3 regions of the Ectobacillus polymachus genome follow, and region 1 is predicted to be linked to each of the others. Evidence: riboswitches for the same ligand, from Rfam matches in the RefSeq annotation. Region 1 holds a riboswitch; each other region holds the start of a gene.
The links. Region 1 has a riboswitch for thiamine pyrophosphate ahead of thiC (phosphomethylpyrimidine synthase ThiC). Riboswitches for the same ligand answer to the same signal wherever they lie in the genome.

Region 1 (5,417 bases):
TTTTAAAAATGGTAAGAATCTGAATCAATTAGCGGAGGGATATTTTCTTTCGGTAGAAACGATTAAAAAAATTGTTTATGCAAAGAAATAGAAACGGCGAAATTAGGCACCAATTATCGGTGCTTTTTTTTTATGTCATGTTTATTTTAGAATTGTTCTTGGCATTGAAGAGCATTTCTTACTCTTTTATAGTAAAAGGAGAATAAATAACGATCGGGGTGCTGAAATTGAAACCTTTTTTAAGAAGTGACCAGTTCAACTTTATTAAGTCACAAATACAAATAGTAATAAATGGATATGCAACTAGCAATGATCCTGCTGTTCTTTCCGCATTAACGGAACTTACCTCTGAGAAAGTATCACTAGTATGTAAAATGAACGAAGAGCAAAGACAGGTTATTGATAAAATTGCCATTGTTACAGATAGAGCAGCTGCTGATGAGTATTTATTACAAGTACAGCAATATGTAATTCCGTTCCCGAATATAACAGCACAAATGATAAAGAAAGTATTTCCAAAAGTAAAGAAGTTAAAAAGACCTGATTTTGAAAATGCTGATTTGAAAGAAATTTCATATGTCAGCTGGAATGATAAAGGATCGAATAAGAGATATATGATAACGAAATACGAGAATAAGTTGCTGGGATTACATGGTTCTTTTACAAGTATAAATAAGAAAGGAATCTGTGCTATATGTAATCATCATGAAGAACTAGGTATGTTTGTATCTAAGGTAAAAGGTTCAAGCATTGGTACATTTACAACAAAAGGAAATTATATATGCGTAGATAGTCAGAAGTGTAATAACAATCTTACTTCAATGAAGAAATTGCATGATTTTTTTGAAATACATGCTTAAGGAACGAAGTACGAATTTATTTTCTGTTAACGGCTGGAGGGTATACGTTTAGTGGTAGATTTTTGTTCATCCCTCCTTTTCATAATCTCCCCATTTGCAGGTGAACATCATTTCCAGTATAGGAGTTACTTACCTAGAATCTCTTCCTCACGATAGCTAATAATAAAAAGCGAAAAGAGTTCATAATGAAGGAGGATTTAGGTGAGAATTTTTTATTATGTTTCAAAAATTGCTGTTCTTTCCGTTCTTGTACTTGGGATAAGTGGTTGTGGATATAACACAAACAGAATGAACACTGCAAGTGACAATCGACAAAATCCGGTTACTACCAATCAGTCAGCACGTCCAGGAACACCAGGAACTATAGGAACACCAGGAACTACAGGAACACCAGGAACTACAGGTACTCCGACAGATAATGTACCAAAAAATGAGTACATGCGCTCTAACACAGGTAAAGGAAATATAACACCAACTCCCGTTGCATATTCTCCGCAATATACGACGAATACTGGTTTATGTCCATGCCAATACCAAGGAACTACTGCACCAAAACCAGCGGCGCCACCGGCACCTGCTAATGCGGCTGTTGATAGCGCGGAAGCCAAGGTTGTTCAATTAACAAATGATCAGCGACGTAAAAATGGTCTTCCTGATCTTCAAATTGATAATACATTAGCAAGTATGGCTCAAGAGAAATCAAATGACATGCTTAACAAAAATTACTTTTCTCACACAAGCCCTACGTATGGATCACCATTTGATATGATGAGAATATTTGGTATTACTTATTCTTATGCTGGTGAAAATATTGCCCAAGGACAAACTTCCCCAGAGGAAGTTGTACAAGCTTGGATGAACAGTGCGGGTCACCGTGCTAACATTTTAAATGCAAACTACACGAAAATTGGTGTAGGCCATACAACAACGAAGGATTATTGGTCACAAGAATTCATTGGTAAATAAACAAACAAGTAGGAGGATTAACCTCCTACTTGTTTTTAATGTTCTATTAAGCTGCTTATAGGTACACTTTGTTCCTGTTCTGGTTGATGCAGGGGATAAATTCTAGCCATGGAATTATCATTCACTTCTTGGATATAAATAGGAACGCCATTGTACGTAACATTTGCCATAATAGGTGAAGCAGCGATATCTTTTGCACGTTGTTGGTTCATACTTCATCTCCTCCTTATAAAAAAATCCTTTATAGTATTTGTGATGAAAACGGTACATATGCAAAAAAAATCAATTCATTTTATTTTTTCTAAACTTTATGATATATTTAACACGAAAACAAAATATGTAAAAACGTAAGCTCTACTAGGGGTGTCCATATGCTTGGACTGAGAAAAGAATGCACATAATTCTTTGACCCTTTGAACCTGATCTGGATCATACCAGCGTAGGGAAGTAGTACGAAGGCGTCTGTTATTTGTTTTTTAGTACGCTACTACTTTTTGACGATAAACCAGGTTCTGTGTAAACAGAACTTTTTTTATTGTCTTTCCTTCTCATTTATATAGGGATGGACCTATGCTGTAACTCCTAGGTTTCAATATCTATTTTTAAGGGGGAAGTTACATTGCAAAAGAAAACAGAGGTCAATATCGAGTTGAAATCCCAATTTATGGGGAGTAAAAAGGTGTATGTTGAGGGGTCAAGACCAGATATAAAGGTTCCCATGAGAGAAATCGAATTAAGTCGGACCGTTACTTCTTTTAGTGAAGAAGAAAATGCTCCTGTTCAAGTATATGACACGAGTGGTCCTTATACAGATACAGCATGTGTGATTGACATTAGAAACGGGCTGCCGAAATTACGTAAAGAATGGATTTTAGAACGTAATGATGTTGAGACATATCCAGGAAGAGATATCAAACCTGTAGATAATGGATTCACAGAAGGCGATATTCGTGCAAACCTTGAATGGTTCCCGAATCGAAATACAACACCGTTATGTGCAAAAGCAGGACAGAATGTGACGCAAATGCATTACGCTAAAAAAGGAATCATTACTCCGGAAATGGAGTATATAGCGATTCGTGAAAATATGGATCCGGAGTTTGTTCGCGATGAAGTAGCAAAGGGAAGAGCGATCATACCAGCAAATATTAACCATCCGGAAAGTGAACCAATGATTATTGGCCGTAATTTTTATGTAAAAATAAATGCAAACATTGGGAACTCTGCAGTCGGTTCTTCTATCGAGGAAGAAGTTGAAAAAATGACGTGGGCGACTCGTTGGGGCGCAGATACAATCATGGATTTATCAACAGGTAAAAATATTCATACAACGAGAGAATGGATTATTCGTAATGCTCCGGTTCCAGTCGGCACAGTACCTATTTATCAAGCGCTTGAAAAAGTGAACGGAATCGCAGAGGACTTAACATGGGAAGTGTACCGCGACACGTTAATTGAACAAGCTGAACAAGGCGTCGATTACTTTACGATTCATGCTGGGGTTTTATTACGCTATGTTCCATTAACAGCAAAACGTACAACGGGAATTGTATCCCGCGGTGGTTCGATTATGGCACAGTGGTGTTTAGCACACCATCAAGAAAGCTTCTTATACACACACTTTGAAGAAATATGTGAAATCTTAAAACAATACGATATTTCTGTTTCGCTTGGCGATGGATTACGACCTGGTTCTATTGCAGATGCAAATGATGAAGCTCAATTTGCTGAACTTGAAACATTAGGAGAATTAACGAAAATCGCATGGAAGCATGATGTGCAGGTAATGATTGAAGGCCCAGGTCATGTACCAATGCATAAGATTAAAGAAAATATGGATAAGCAGCTTGAAATTTGTCATGAAGCACCATTCTATACATTAGGCCCATTAACAACAGATATCGCTCCAGGATATGACCATATTACATCCGCTATTGGAGCTGCGATGATTGGTTGGTTTGGCACAGCTATGCTTTGTTATGTAACGCCAAAAGAGCATCTTGGATTACCAAATAAAGATGATGTTCGTGAAGGGGTTATTACTTATAAAATTGCTGCACATGCTGCTGATTTAGCGAAAGGACACCCTGGTGCAGAGGTTAGAGATAATGCTTTATCGAAAGCGCGTTTTGAATTCCGTTGGAACGATCAATTTAACTTATCACTTGATCCAGAACGTGCAAGAGAATACCATGATGAAACACTTCCAGCTGAAGGGGCAAAAACAGCTCATTTTTGTTCCATGTGCGGACCAAAGTTTTGTTCGATGAGAATTTCTCACGATATTCGAGGAATGGAAAAGGAAAAACTTTCGAAAGAAGAAGCTGTAGAAGGAATGAAACAAAAAGCTAAGGAATTTGTTGATAATGGATCCGAAATTTATCGATAATCATAACCTTAAGGAAATACAAAAGCTAAAGCGTGAAATAGAAAGCTTAGAGAATGAAATTCGCGAAATGGAAGATAAAATTCAATCGATTTATTGTAGCTGTAACCATATATTTCAGGAAACTACAGTAATGAGGGTGTGTCAGAAGTGTGGGTATTCTGAGAGCACGTATTACTAGTACAGAACTTCATGAGCCGTCTTTTCTAGGAACGATTCCTAAAAAAGATGGTTTTTTTAATTATTAATACTTTCAATAAGGTCGTTTGACTTATCTGTACCGCCAAAGTAATATGATTGAGATACTAAAATGAAATCAGCCTATTCTTGTTAAAATAAACACATAAATAATAGATTGGATGAACGAAATGAAGACTGAAACGAGTGTAACAGTTACATCAAAATATAGTAATAAAATAAAACGAGGGTATCCATTGCTTACCAAGGATGCGATTGCAAATGACAAGAACCTTCATGATGAAGGAGAAATCATTCGATTGGTGGATGAGAGAAATCAATTTCTAGCAACAGGCTATTATGGTAAGCAAAATAAAGGATACGGATGGGTATTGAGTCGAAATGAAGCAGAAGTCATTAATCAAACGTTTGTTGAAGAAAAAATACGACAAGCAATCCATCACCGATTACCTTATTATAAGGATGAACAAACGACAGCATTTCGTGTATTTAATGGTGAAGGTGATGGAATCGGCGGCTTAATTATTGATTACTATGATGGCTATTACGTAATAAATTGGTATAGCAAAGGAATCTATGCGTTTAAAGACTATGTGATTCAGTCCCTGCAAAACATCGTGGAATATAAGGGAATCTATCAGAAAAAGCGTTTTGATACAAAGGGACAGTATATGGATGAAGATGATTTTGTGACGGGTGAGAGAGGACAGTTTCCCATTATCGTCAAAGAAAATGGAATATGCTTTGCTGTATATTTAAACGATGGTGCGATGGTTGGTGTATTCCTTGATCAACGAGATGTGAGACGGACAATTCGAGATACGTATGCAAAAGGAAAAACGGTTTTAAATATGTTTTCGTATACGGGAGCGTTTTCTGTAGCCGCAGCTTTAGGGGGAGCTATAAAAACAACCAGTGTGGACTTAGCAAATCGAAGTTTAGCAAAGACGATTGAACAATTTAGCATAAATGATATTGATTATGAGGCACAGGATATTATTGTAGAA
Region 2 (5,417 bases), on a different contig from region 1:
TTAAAGGATCAGTTGGATTCGAAGGATATTTCACATTCACCTTCACACCTTCTTCCTTGAAGTACCCTTTATCAATGGCTGCATAAATAAAGCTATGAACAGCATTCGGATACCAATCTAGCATAATCGTAACTTCTTTCTCTTTCTTCGGTGCCCCACTCGAACACCCTACGAGTCCCACAAATACAACAGCAATCATGAAAACAAACATTAATCGTTTCAAGAATCTTTCCTCCAACCTACAAATTTCTTCTCAAGTAATGAAACAATACATACAAAAATAATAGCTAATAAAGATAAAATAAAAATTGGAGCAAATACACCTGCACCATCAAGCTGTGTCATCATACGTTTACTAAAATAGCCGAGGCCAGCCTGTGCACCTAACCATTCCCCCATCGCCGCTCCAATAATACTAAATGGAACAGCTATCTTTAAGGCTGAAAAAAAGTATGGCATAGCTGCCGGTAATTTCAATTTTAAAAAGATATCTACACGGGATGCCCCGAACGTTGTAAGTAATTCCTCCCATTCTCGCTTTGTAGAACGGAGTCCATCGAAGGTATTCACAGCAATCGGGAAAAAAGTGATAAGTACCGTTACCACTACCTTGCTCCAAATAGAATAGCCAAACCAGAGCACAAACAACGGAGCAAGCGCAGTGATAGGTATTGTTTGCGATGCCATTAGCAATGGATAAAAGGCCCGCTCTACAAAAGGGTGTAAGCTCATCGAAACAGCAAGACCAACTCCCAGTACAATCGATATGGCTAGACCAATTAGCACGACAGTTAACGTTGCAGTTAAATGAACCGTGAACAAAATAGAGCGAAGATCCCATATTTTCTGAAAAATAGAACTTGGCGATGGCAATATATACATGATATTAACCATTCTTGCTCCAATTTCCCAAACTACTAAAAATAGCGTCACAATTATGATAGAAGGCAAATAATAGTTTAACTTTTTCATTGTTTTACCTTCCCTTGCAACAGATCGAGTAATGCATCCTTCATTTGAACAATATCCATTCTGCTTAGATCATGTCTGCTTCGCTCTTTAGGTAAAGGTACGGTAAACTCCCGTATGGAGGAAATAGGCTTTTCCGTTACTGCAAATACACGTTGTGATAAAAACAAAGCTTCTTCTACATCGTGTGTAATGAATACAATCGTTTTGTTCCACTTTATCCATTGCTCGTATAGCCATTCTTGCATGCTTACTTTCGTAATCGCATCCAATGCGCTGAACGGCTCATCAAGCAGCAAAATGTCACTGCCTGTTAGAAATGTTCGCAGAAAGGATACACGTTGCCGCATACCTCCTGATAAATCCTTTGGATACTTCTGCTCGTATCCTTGTAAGCCAAACTTCTCTAAATATTCAAATGCTTTCACTTCTGCTTCCTTCTTTTTTATTCCTTGACACTCAATCGAGAGAGCGGCATTTTCTAAAATATTCCGCCATGGCAGCAATAAATCGGTCTGCGGCATATAACCAACGGTACGGCTTCCACGCTGTACCTTACTGTCTTGGATGATAATCTCTCCTTCAGTTGCCTCCTCTAGACCAGTTAATAACCGAAAAATAGTACTTTTTCCACATCCGCTTGGTCCAATAATGCTGATAAATTCACCTGCCTTTATATCCAAATCTACATGTTGCAGTATGTTCTGTTTTTCTCCCTCATACGCAAACGTTACATTATGAAATTGAATCATGCTCTTCAAATCCCTGCATCTCCTTGCGATATGCCATATCCCAACCAAATATTCAAAACGGCTATTCATAAAGTGAAACTTTCCAGAAGTAGGGATGATCAGCACTCCCTGAAATTTTACTTAAGCGCTTACCTATTTCCGCATAACCCCATATGTAAGAATACGGCTCTTATCGCATCCTGCTTTGCGAAATGAAAAAAACCGCTTTCTCAAATGGAAGCGGCTGCATAACAACAAATATCATTTGTCATTCTACGCCACTTCCCTTCGTTAGTATTACCTACATCAGGTTATAAGGGTTAAGGTCTTCGCCTCTCTCAGCTTCTTCGCACCCCTAGTGGATTCACAATATAAAAATTAAAAAGCCTATTTTCTAGATAGAAAAGTAGGCTTGTATAAGTCAGTCTGCTTTCCTACGCTAGAATTATCTAGATCAGGTAAAGGGTCAAGACTTACGGTCTCCTCTCAGCCGGTTACACCAGCTCCCCTAGCAATTTCATTAAATTGTGACCATATTGTAACACCATGTTGTCATTTCTGCAACTGCTTCACTATTTTTTGAAACATTATTTGAAAAACATTACACATATCGATGATAATCTTACAATTCACGATTAAACTATTTTATTGGTTAACAATTGTTAATTGTCAACCATGTTTTGTTACATTTTTTTGATATTTTTTTGTTTTTTATATAAACAATAACAGAAAAATAGTAAAAATAACAAAAACTATTATAATTACATTGAAAAATAATCCAATAAATATAATAATATATATGGATATATCTTTTTTATTAATTAAACTATGATATTTTCATATATAGTTTTTTAATTTGCTATTTTTCTAATAGGAGGAATAACTATGAAAGCTCGTACTTTTTTTGTTTCATCCGTTGCATTAGCTGCGTTACCTTTTGTTGCAGATTCCGTGCATGCTAGTGCAAATACTACAGGAACTGTGAATGCAACATATTTAAATGTACGAACCGGTCCTGGTACTTCTTATGACAGATTAGGGGCACTTCCAAACCAAACTAAGATTAGCATTATTGGGGAAAGCGGTAATTGGTACAAAATTTCATATAATAGTCGAGACGCATATGTTAGTAAAGATTTCGTAACCGTATCTTCTTCATCTTCTTCCAAGCAAAAAGTGACGGCTGATGCACTTCGTGTTCGCAGCGAGGCAAACACTAGCTCTTCTATTATAGGTATATTAAGTAGCGGGGAAGAGGTTACCGTAGAAGCAGAGAACAATGGTTGGTGTAAAATTACATACAACAATCAAACAGCTTATGTTAGCAAAGCTTATCTTACTCCATCTTCTAATTCTAATGGCTCTTCCTCTATTCAAGGAACTACTACCTACTATGTAAATGCAGATGCACTACGTTTTCGATCAGGTCCTGGATCGAACTATAGCATTATTAATGTTTTATCTAACGGGGAGAAAGTAGCAGTAACCGGACAGTCTGGAAATTGGTATAAAATTCAATACAATGGGTCTGAAGGATATGTTTCGAAAGATTATCTTTCTACATCAAAGCCTTCTTCATCCAATCCACCTAGCAATTCTCCTTCACAAAGCGCATCCATTTTTAAATGGCCAGCTTCTAGCGGTACCGTGACCAGTACATTTGGTCCTAGATGGGGAAGTTTTCACTACGGAGTTGATATTGCAGCACCTGGAAATGTTCAAATTCTTGCGGCTGCTTCTGGTAAAGTTTCTCGCTCTTACTATTCTTCTAGTTATGGAAATGTTGTATTTATTAAACATAATATTAATGGACAACAATATGAGACCGTATATGCTCACATGAAGAATCGTTACGTTAGTGAAGGAGATACTGTCAACCAAGGACAAGTTCTCGGATACATGGGAAGTACAGGCGAAGCTACTGGACAACATTTACACTTTGAGCTTCATAAAGGCGAATGGAATTATGCAAAATCTAATGCCCTTGATCCTCTCCAATATTTAAAAAAATAACGTCAGGTAATGTGGAGGAAGCTCGAATGAAAGATACACCTATATTTTTAGAATCGTTGTCATTAGTAGGACTGATTTGTTGTCTATTTATTTTTAATGCGAGTCTTGCTTTCTTAATTATTTTAGTTTTATTTGTGTTATGCGAAATTTTATTGGAATGGCTTCAAGTAAAACTTGCATCTTGGTTAGCCATTACATACAAGTTATCTTTTTTTATAGCAGTTAGCACCGTTGCTCTTATGGAAAATGGAATGCATTTGTCTTCCATGTTTGCAATCTTCTTTATTGCAGTACTTCTGATCATCCCGCATAATTCTACATTCTTGGCGACAAATAGGGAATATGAAAGTAAAAACTCATCCGTATACAGATGAGTTTTTACTTTACATGAAAATATGATAGATTAAAGGGCATTTCTTTGCTCAGGCGTACACCAATAGGTAAGGATTTCCTCAATTATACTTTTGCAATTATGGTAATAAAAAGTATTTAAAAAACCACCTTTCTCATCCATAACTTGTGAAAATACATATTCACGTAGAATTTCTTCTTTATATGAAACTCCTTTGCTTACATTCAGTACTTCTTGAAAATATTCAGTTTGTTTTCGAACATGAATCATTTGGAAAAATGGAATATAGGATAATAACATTCCTATAAATTCCTTATATTTATAATAAAAAGAATAATCAATATGAGTCATGATATCTTTCATGATTTCCATATAATCATCCATAATAAGTTGATAAGGCTCATAGAAAAATTCAGCTAACTGTGCAAGGATTGCATAATGACAATCTATAATCGTTTGGTTTTTTATGTATTTAATAAAATAATTCATGCATTTTTTATAGGTATCGACAAGATCCAATGTATATAAAGTAGCAATTTTAGAATTACAATACATCGCTAGCTCCATTACTATTTCTTCAAACTTGCTCTGTTCCATTTCTTTTGCTCTACGGCACACATATAGAAGCTTACATTCTATTATTTCCTTTTCTGATGCTAAGTAATCGTAGGAAGTTTTCCAACTCAAATCATATTTTATTTTTTCCCATATCAATTCATCTGATTTTTCTAATTGATGTGCTTTTTGCTTTACAATAATATAATTCCATGCAGCAGCCTTCGTAAAGTTATCCCAAGGATTCATGTCTAAAGAATTAAAGATAAATGAGATAATTTTTTGTTCCTTCAGTAGCTCATACGCTTTTCCATACCACCCTGTTTCCTGGCATAAACGAACAATTCGAAGTACGGTAGGCATTTCATCCTTATTGAATTTAGGTAAATGTATCATTTTTTTAAAAGCAAACTGTATAAAGGGAATAATTGTTTCTTTTTTATAAAATTCCTTTTCCTTCCAAGATAAAACTTGGCCATCCAATCTGCCCGTTTCAGTACGATTAGGAATAAGCAAATAAAGTAAATCTGAAAATGACGAAGGTGGTTCATAATTTTCTGTAACCAACAGCCAGTTAGGTTCATTTTCAACTATATTCATAGTGGCCCTCCTTAAATACTGCCCATATATTTCTTATACAATATGTATAAATTTATTAGTAACTGTATATTCCTATAATTTAATAATACAAGCATTACGCAGCCTTTTCTATAAATATTACTATATCACATAATATTTTTTTATTTTTTTCTATTTCAAATAGAAAAATAACTCATAGGATAGAGTATCCTATGAGT
Region 3 (5,417 bases), on a different contig from region 1:
GAAGCCATCTTTGTTTGCGGTTGGCAAAGTCTCCTTCTGTTTTATGATGGTATTAATCCAATAAATGGAAGGGGATTTTCTAATGGAAACAAATGTTAAAAGTATAATGGCAGGGATTTTACTGTCGTTATTGGTAATCCGACTTTTTTACTCGTTTGCATTCCCAGTTTCCTATCAATTATTTACGCTTTTTCTTGCCTATACTGCTTGTGTTTATCCCGGAGCTGCATTATCAGACTCACGGGTTAAATGGATTTCCATCGAAACTTTAGTGTCACTGGTTATTTTTTATCTAGCTTTTTTGGGGTTGGTATATTCCCCAATCTGTGTGGCATTGGGCTTTTTGCTTCACGGAATTTGGGATATGCTGCACCATCCGAAAATAGTGAAAACAAGCGTTGTCAAATGGTTTCCACCATTGTGCGCGGTGTATGACGTTATTTTTGCCATTTTTATTATGCGGTTTTATTAAAAAAGGGGGATGAAATGAGATGAATACATTATTGCTGCAATGGGGATTATTCTCCTTCATGATCGGTCTTGCACTTTCGCTGCCATTGGCGGCTGTTCACTATCAAAAGAACTCGCCATTGAAAGGGATATTCACGAACTATCGAAAACTAAAATCAGCGCACTTGGATTACTTCATGCAGGCGTTAAGCGCAGCATTTGTTTATTTAATAGGGGTTGCTGCCAATATCGAGTTTGCAGGGTATATCCTGGTTCCGTTTATTTTTGGTGTGATTATGAATCCAACGATTTTGTTATTAGAATCGACACCGTTTGTCCGGTCGGGTTGGATGAGGTTCATTTACCAATGCTTGCGGGCAACCAGCCCTGTTTTCCTTCTGTTTGCCTGGTTGGCGATTGCCTTTTTATCCTTGCCAACCTATATGACAATCATATTTTTAGCCGTGATTCTAATTGGTGGAATCGGTATAATTTCTTTTCTTATCAAGCGAGGGAGTCGGAAAGAAGACGGTGTAAAGATTATTGAGGTCGAATAAAGTTAAGGACATCTTAACATTTTGTTAAGGTGTTTTCTTTTTTTTAGAGTTGAGAGGAACAATCGAAATACTCTTTAGTTAGGAGAAAAAGACATATATCCGAGATTGATGCGGCGCAAATCGAGAGTAATGTCTTTTTTTCTGTTCCCATCATTATTTTTATACATGTTGATTTTAAAGTACCAATTAGTCATATGAAGTAAATATGTATTTCCAACAGTAGATTGCCAATTATTGTACTTTAACGGGTGCTTTTGTTTAACAAAGGGTTGCATGGAATCAAGATAACAAAAAATACCATGCGGGGGTGCCACGAAATTTTGCGGTAATTCCCAAAAAGAGTGCGGTTTTTATCATGTTCAAACGAAATACAATGTGACAAAAGGATAGTCAATAACAAATAATCACATTTTGGTGTTAAAAAATTGAGGAGGGATATAAATTGAAAAGGTTAGTAGTACGTTTAGCTGTTTATGTATTGATTTTCGCCGTATTTGTGGGAGGGATCGGGTTGTATGGCTTTAAACGGCATCAAAAAGATTTCTACTTAAACGTCCGCCATGAGCCAGTTCCTTCACTACAAGGAGTGAAAGTCCCTCAGTATGACCCCAATAAACCAACTGTGGCAGTTGTGATGGCAGATTCAACAATACCAACTGAAGATTTCGATTTTCTCATTCCATACACACTGTTTTCTATGACGGATGCCTACAATGTATATGCTGTTGCACCGGACAATAACATCAAGTCGTTATCAGGAGGTTTGGATGTGGTTCCACATTACTCTTATAAAGAATTAGATGAATTATTAGGTAAAAGTCCTGAAATTGTCGTGGTCCCTCTCATGCCAGGCGTTGATGAAAAAAAATATCAACCAACTCGTAAATGGATTCAGAAGCACTCTAATGATAAAACCACTTTTTTAAGTATTTGTGGCGGTTCAGAGAATCTTGCTGATGCAGGCTTATTAGAAGGAAAATCAGCCGCCTCACACTGGCAAGCGATTCCAGTATTGAAAAAACAGTATCCTGACACACATTGGGTAGAAGACGTGAGGTATGTTCAAGAGGGTAATACGATAAGCACTGCTGGTCAAAGCGCAGGTATCGATGGTGTGCTGTATTTGATAGCACAACAGTTAGGAGAACCTATGGCAGTAAAAATTGCGAATGAAATCAATTATCCTTCTTATCACTTCGTTCAAAATCCAAGGGTGGACCACCCTTTTAACGTGGATTTAAAATTTGCAACATATTGGCTAAATCTTGGATTCCATTGGAATAAGAAACAGATGGGCGTCCTTCTATATAATGATATGGACGAATTATCCTTATCTTCTATTTTTGATTCTTATGGAGACACCGGAACGACACAGGTATTAACCATTTCAAATTCAGATGCTCCTATTGCAACTAAACATCATCTTAATATCGTGGCCCGACATCAAATATCGAATGCACCAAAATTAGATAAAATGATCATCCCCGGCGGCAATGCTAAATCAATCGCTAATGCAGATATAAAACTTTGGAGTGAAAAAGGTAATGCTAAAGAAACGCTTTTGATTCATAGTAATTCACCAAACAGATTTGTATTTGAAGCACCATTGGAAGACTTAGCTAAACAAGAAGACCTTTTGACTGCCAAACATGCGGTGAAAAGATTCGAATATCGTGCGAATGGTATCCATCTCGAGGGCAAACCATATCCTCTTGAAACTTACGGCAATGTACTTCTAACCGGTTTACTAGCTTTGTTGGTAGCTTTCTGTATTGACAGACGATTCATTATGAAGAAAACAATTTTCAAATCGTATAAATAAGTCAGTAATCACTACCGCCTTCGGGCGTTTTTTTATTCTCACCATTTCGATAACTATCATTATATTAAATTAACGAACCATGGAGACCCGACATTCCACCAACTCCGCTATCCTGCCCGTTTGAGGCGCTTACCTGGGAAGTTGTGAAAGTAAGCTGAACAGTCGAAGTCAGCAGAGGTCATAGTACCAATCTTAAAGCGAAAGATTGGGAAGGACTGAATCATGGAAGAGTGTGGAATAAAATCAGCGTTCATGACATTCGTTGAAGCAGACAATCCTATAAGAGGACGTACTCTAAGAAACACGTGGTGAATTCTACGAAAAGCTTGGAGAGGGCTGAGAATAGTTATGGCACAATGAATAGAAAAGCATAACGGACCACGAGATACAAAATCGTGGTCCGTTTGATTCCATGAAACCGCCGTATACGGATATTTAAAAAAGTTGAAAAATCATATTCTGGCAGCCAATGCCTTTTCTCCTGCTATAAAATACGTGTTTATAAGATATTTTTAATCAAACTTTATTTTAAACCTACAATTCTTGATGATTAAGAAAAAACAGTTTCAAAGACCCTTATAAAAATATTTCAAGGTTTTTTAAAATTTTGTGTTGCATCTTACTTTTTCTGTTATATAATAGAATTAACACAAACAGAACTGTATTAATACAATAAAGGGAGGAATTAAAAATGGCTAGAAAAGAACGTAAAAACATGATCGAGTTTATTGCAATGAATAAAGGTTTACACAAAGATACGTTAATATTCATGACAGATGCTGAGATTGAACATATTTATAATGTAACTTATTTTCATCTTCAAGAAATTGCAGAATAATTAAATACGAATACTAAGTAAAAAAGTTGCACCGTTTTACCCCTTGAACTGCTCCCTGTCAAGTAGACGGTGGAAATAATAAAAATACGTTAAGCGGCTTGAGTTCTGAATTCTAAAGGGCTCAGGCCGTTTAATCGTTTCTGGTAGCATAACCAAAATGATCTTTACAACCAATTTAAAAGTTGCGGTATTCTTTAGTAAGGTATAAGATTAAAGAACTAAAGTGAATAGACTACTAGGGGTGCCATTTATTTGGCTGAGAGAAAAACTCATTGTTTTTTAACCCTTTGAACCTGATCTGGAAATACCAGCGTAGGAAAGTAGTGGAAAAATTAAATTTTTCTCTACCTTTAAAGCCAGGTCCAATAGTGGATGTGGCTTTTTATTTTGGGGAAAAACGGAAGGGCTGGTTTATAGGATACGAAAAGAACAAAATCCGAGTTTGTGAAACTTAGGACAGCTGAAATGGTGACAACATCTGATACAACAAAAGGGGAAAAAAGAATGGAAACAGAAAGAATAAATAATTCATTAGAAGAGGGAATTGATACAAAATTACCGCCAGTTAAAGGGATTTTGTACGGCTTACAGCATGTGTTTGTTTCAAATGTGTGGCTCGACCCTATTTTTGTTGCAGCAATGATTGGGCTCCCTTTATCGTTATCTGCAAATATTGTGAATGCAATCTTTATCTCTGCAGGGCTGGTAACTCTTGTCCAGGCAACAAAGCTTGTTCGTTTACCGATTGTTCAAGGACCTTCTGCAGCATTCGACTCCATTATGATTTCTGCGGGGAAGGCGAACGGTCTTGCTGCAGCGAGTGGAGGTATTTTTCTTAGTGCTATTATCTTTTTTATCTTGTCTATTACTGGAGTAATTGGAAAATTAAAAGCCTTGTTTACACCGGTCATTTCGGGAACGGTTATTTTTATTGTAGGTATTTCCTTATCAAGCTTTACCTTGTTTGAATTTTTAGGCGGAACACCTGGTATGGCTACTTTTGCACAACCAACTACGTTACTTATGTCGATTCCAACCGCAGCGATTGTTGTCCTTTTATCCCTTTTTGGCAAAGGAACATTAAAATCATTCTCATTTCTGATTGCCTTAGTGGTCGGGGATATCATTGCCTTTTGTCTGGGAAAAACAAACTTTTCAGCTATCGCTGATAAAGCTTGGTTTGGGCTGCCACAGTTTCTTCCATATGGGCATTTAGCCTTTCATTGGAGTACCTTTATTACATTTTTCGTCGCCTATCTGGTTGCGGTTATTGAAGCGATGGGCGTTTATCAGGCTGCAGCCGAAATGCTGAAGATTGATCTTGATTCGAAAAGGATTAGGAATGGATTTGCCGGGGAGGCAGGCGGCTCGTTGCTATCCTCGCTGATTGGGGGATTTCCAACGACTGCCTTTGCCCAGAATGTTGGTCTTTTACGATTAACCGGTGTAGGCTCAAGACAGCCTGTCATGATTGCTGGTATCATCTTTTTGATTTTAGGTTTTGTGCCAAAGGCAGGGGCATTACTTGCTTTAACTCCTGACGCAGTGGTTGGGGGCATCTTTTTACCGGCTGCAGCCAGCTTGATCTTTACCGGTGTCTCTTTAATTGGAAAAATGGAAAAAACAGATACGAATTATATGATCACTGGTCTTTCTATTTTGCTGGCGGTTAGTCTACCAACCTATTTCAAGGATGTTACAGGAACAGTAGGAACATTTCTTTCCAATAGTATTTTAATTGCTGCGTTCT

Region 2: another riboswitch for thiamine pyrophosphate. It lies ahead of ACM5BR_RS14060 (ABC transporter ATP-binding protein); the one in region 1 lies ahead of thiC (phosphomethylpyrimidine synthase ThiC).
Region 3: another riboswitch for thiamine pyrophosphate. It lies ahead of ACM5BR_RS04485 (solute carrier family 23 protein); the one in region 1 lies ahead of thiC (phosphomethylpyrimidine synthase ThiC).

Annotation. Positions count from the first base shown of each region.
Region 1 is NZ_JBLREB010000002.1:84,457-89,873, forward strand. It holds gene ACM5BR_RS11035 (CD3324 family protein) at 1-91, shown strand, start outside; gene ACM5BR_RS11040 (FusB/FusC family EF-G-binding protein) at 228-860, shown strand; gene ACM5BR_RS11045 (CAP domain-containing protein) at 1,062-1,826, shown strand; gene ACM5BR_RS11050 (H-type small acid-soluble spore protein) at 1,862-2,038, opposite strand; TPP riboswitch at 2,176-2,289, shown strand; gene thiC (phosphomethylpyrimidine synthase ThiC) at 2,491-4,215, shown strand; gene ACM5BR_RS11060 (class I SAM-dependent rRNA methyltransferase) at 4,581-5,417, shown strand, end outside.
Region 2 is NZ_JBLREB010000003.1:1,566-6,982, reverse strand. It holds gene ACM5BR_RS14070 (ABC transporter substrate-binding protein) at 1-211, opposite strand, end outside; gene ACM5BR_RS14065 (ABC transporter permease) at 220-972, opposite strand; gene ACM5BR_RS14060 (ABC transporter ATP-binding protein) at 969-1,721, opposite strand; TPP riboswitch at 1,967-2,067, opposite strand; TPP riboswitch at 2,115-2,220, opposite strand; gene ACM5BR_RS14055 (SH3 domain-containing protein) at 2,586-3,713, shown strand; gene ACM5BR_RS14050 (hypothetical protein) at 3,740-4,087, shown strand; gene ACM5BR_RS14045 (DUF3965 domain-containing protein) at 4,117-5,220, opposite strand.
Region 3 is NZ_JBLREB010000001.1:867,582-872,998, forward strand. It holds gene ACM5BR_RS04465 (DUF6010 family protein) at 83-472, shown strand; gene ACM5BR_RS04470 (hypothetical protein) at 492-1,007, shown strand; gene ACM5BR_RS04475 (DJ-1/PfpI family protein) at 1,450-2,829, shown strand; gene ACM5BR_RS04480 (BH0509 family protein) at 3,521-3,667, shown strand; TPP riboswitch at 3,895-4,003, shown strand; gene ACM5BR_RS04485 (solute carrier family 23 protein) at 4,172-5,417, shown strand, end outside.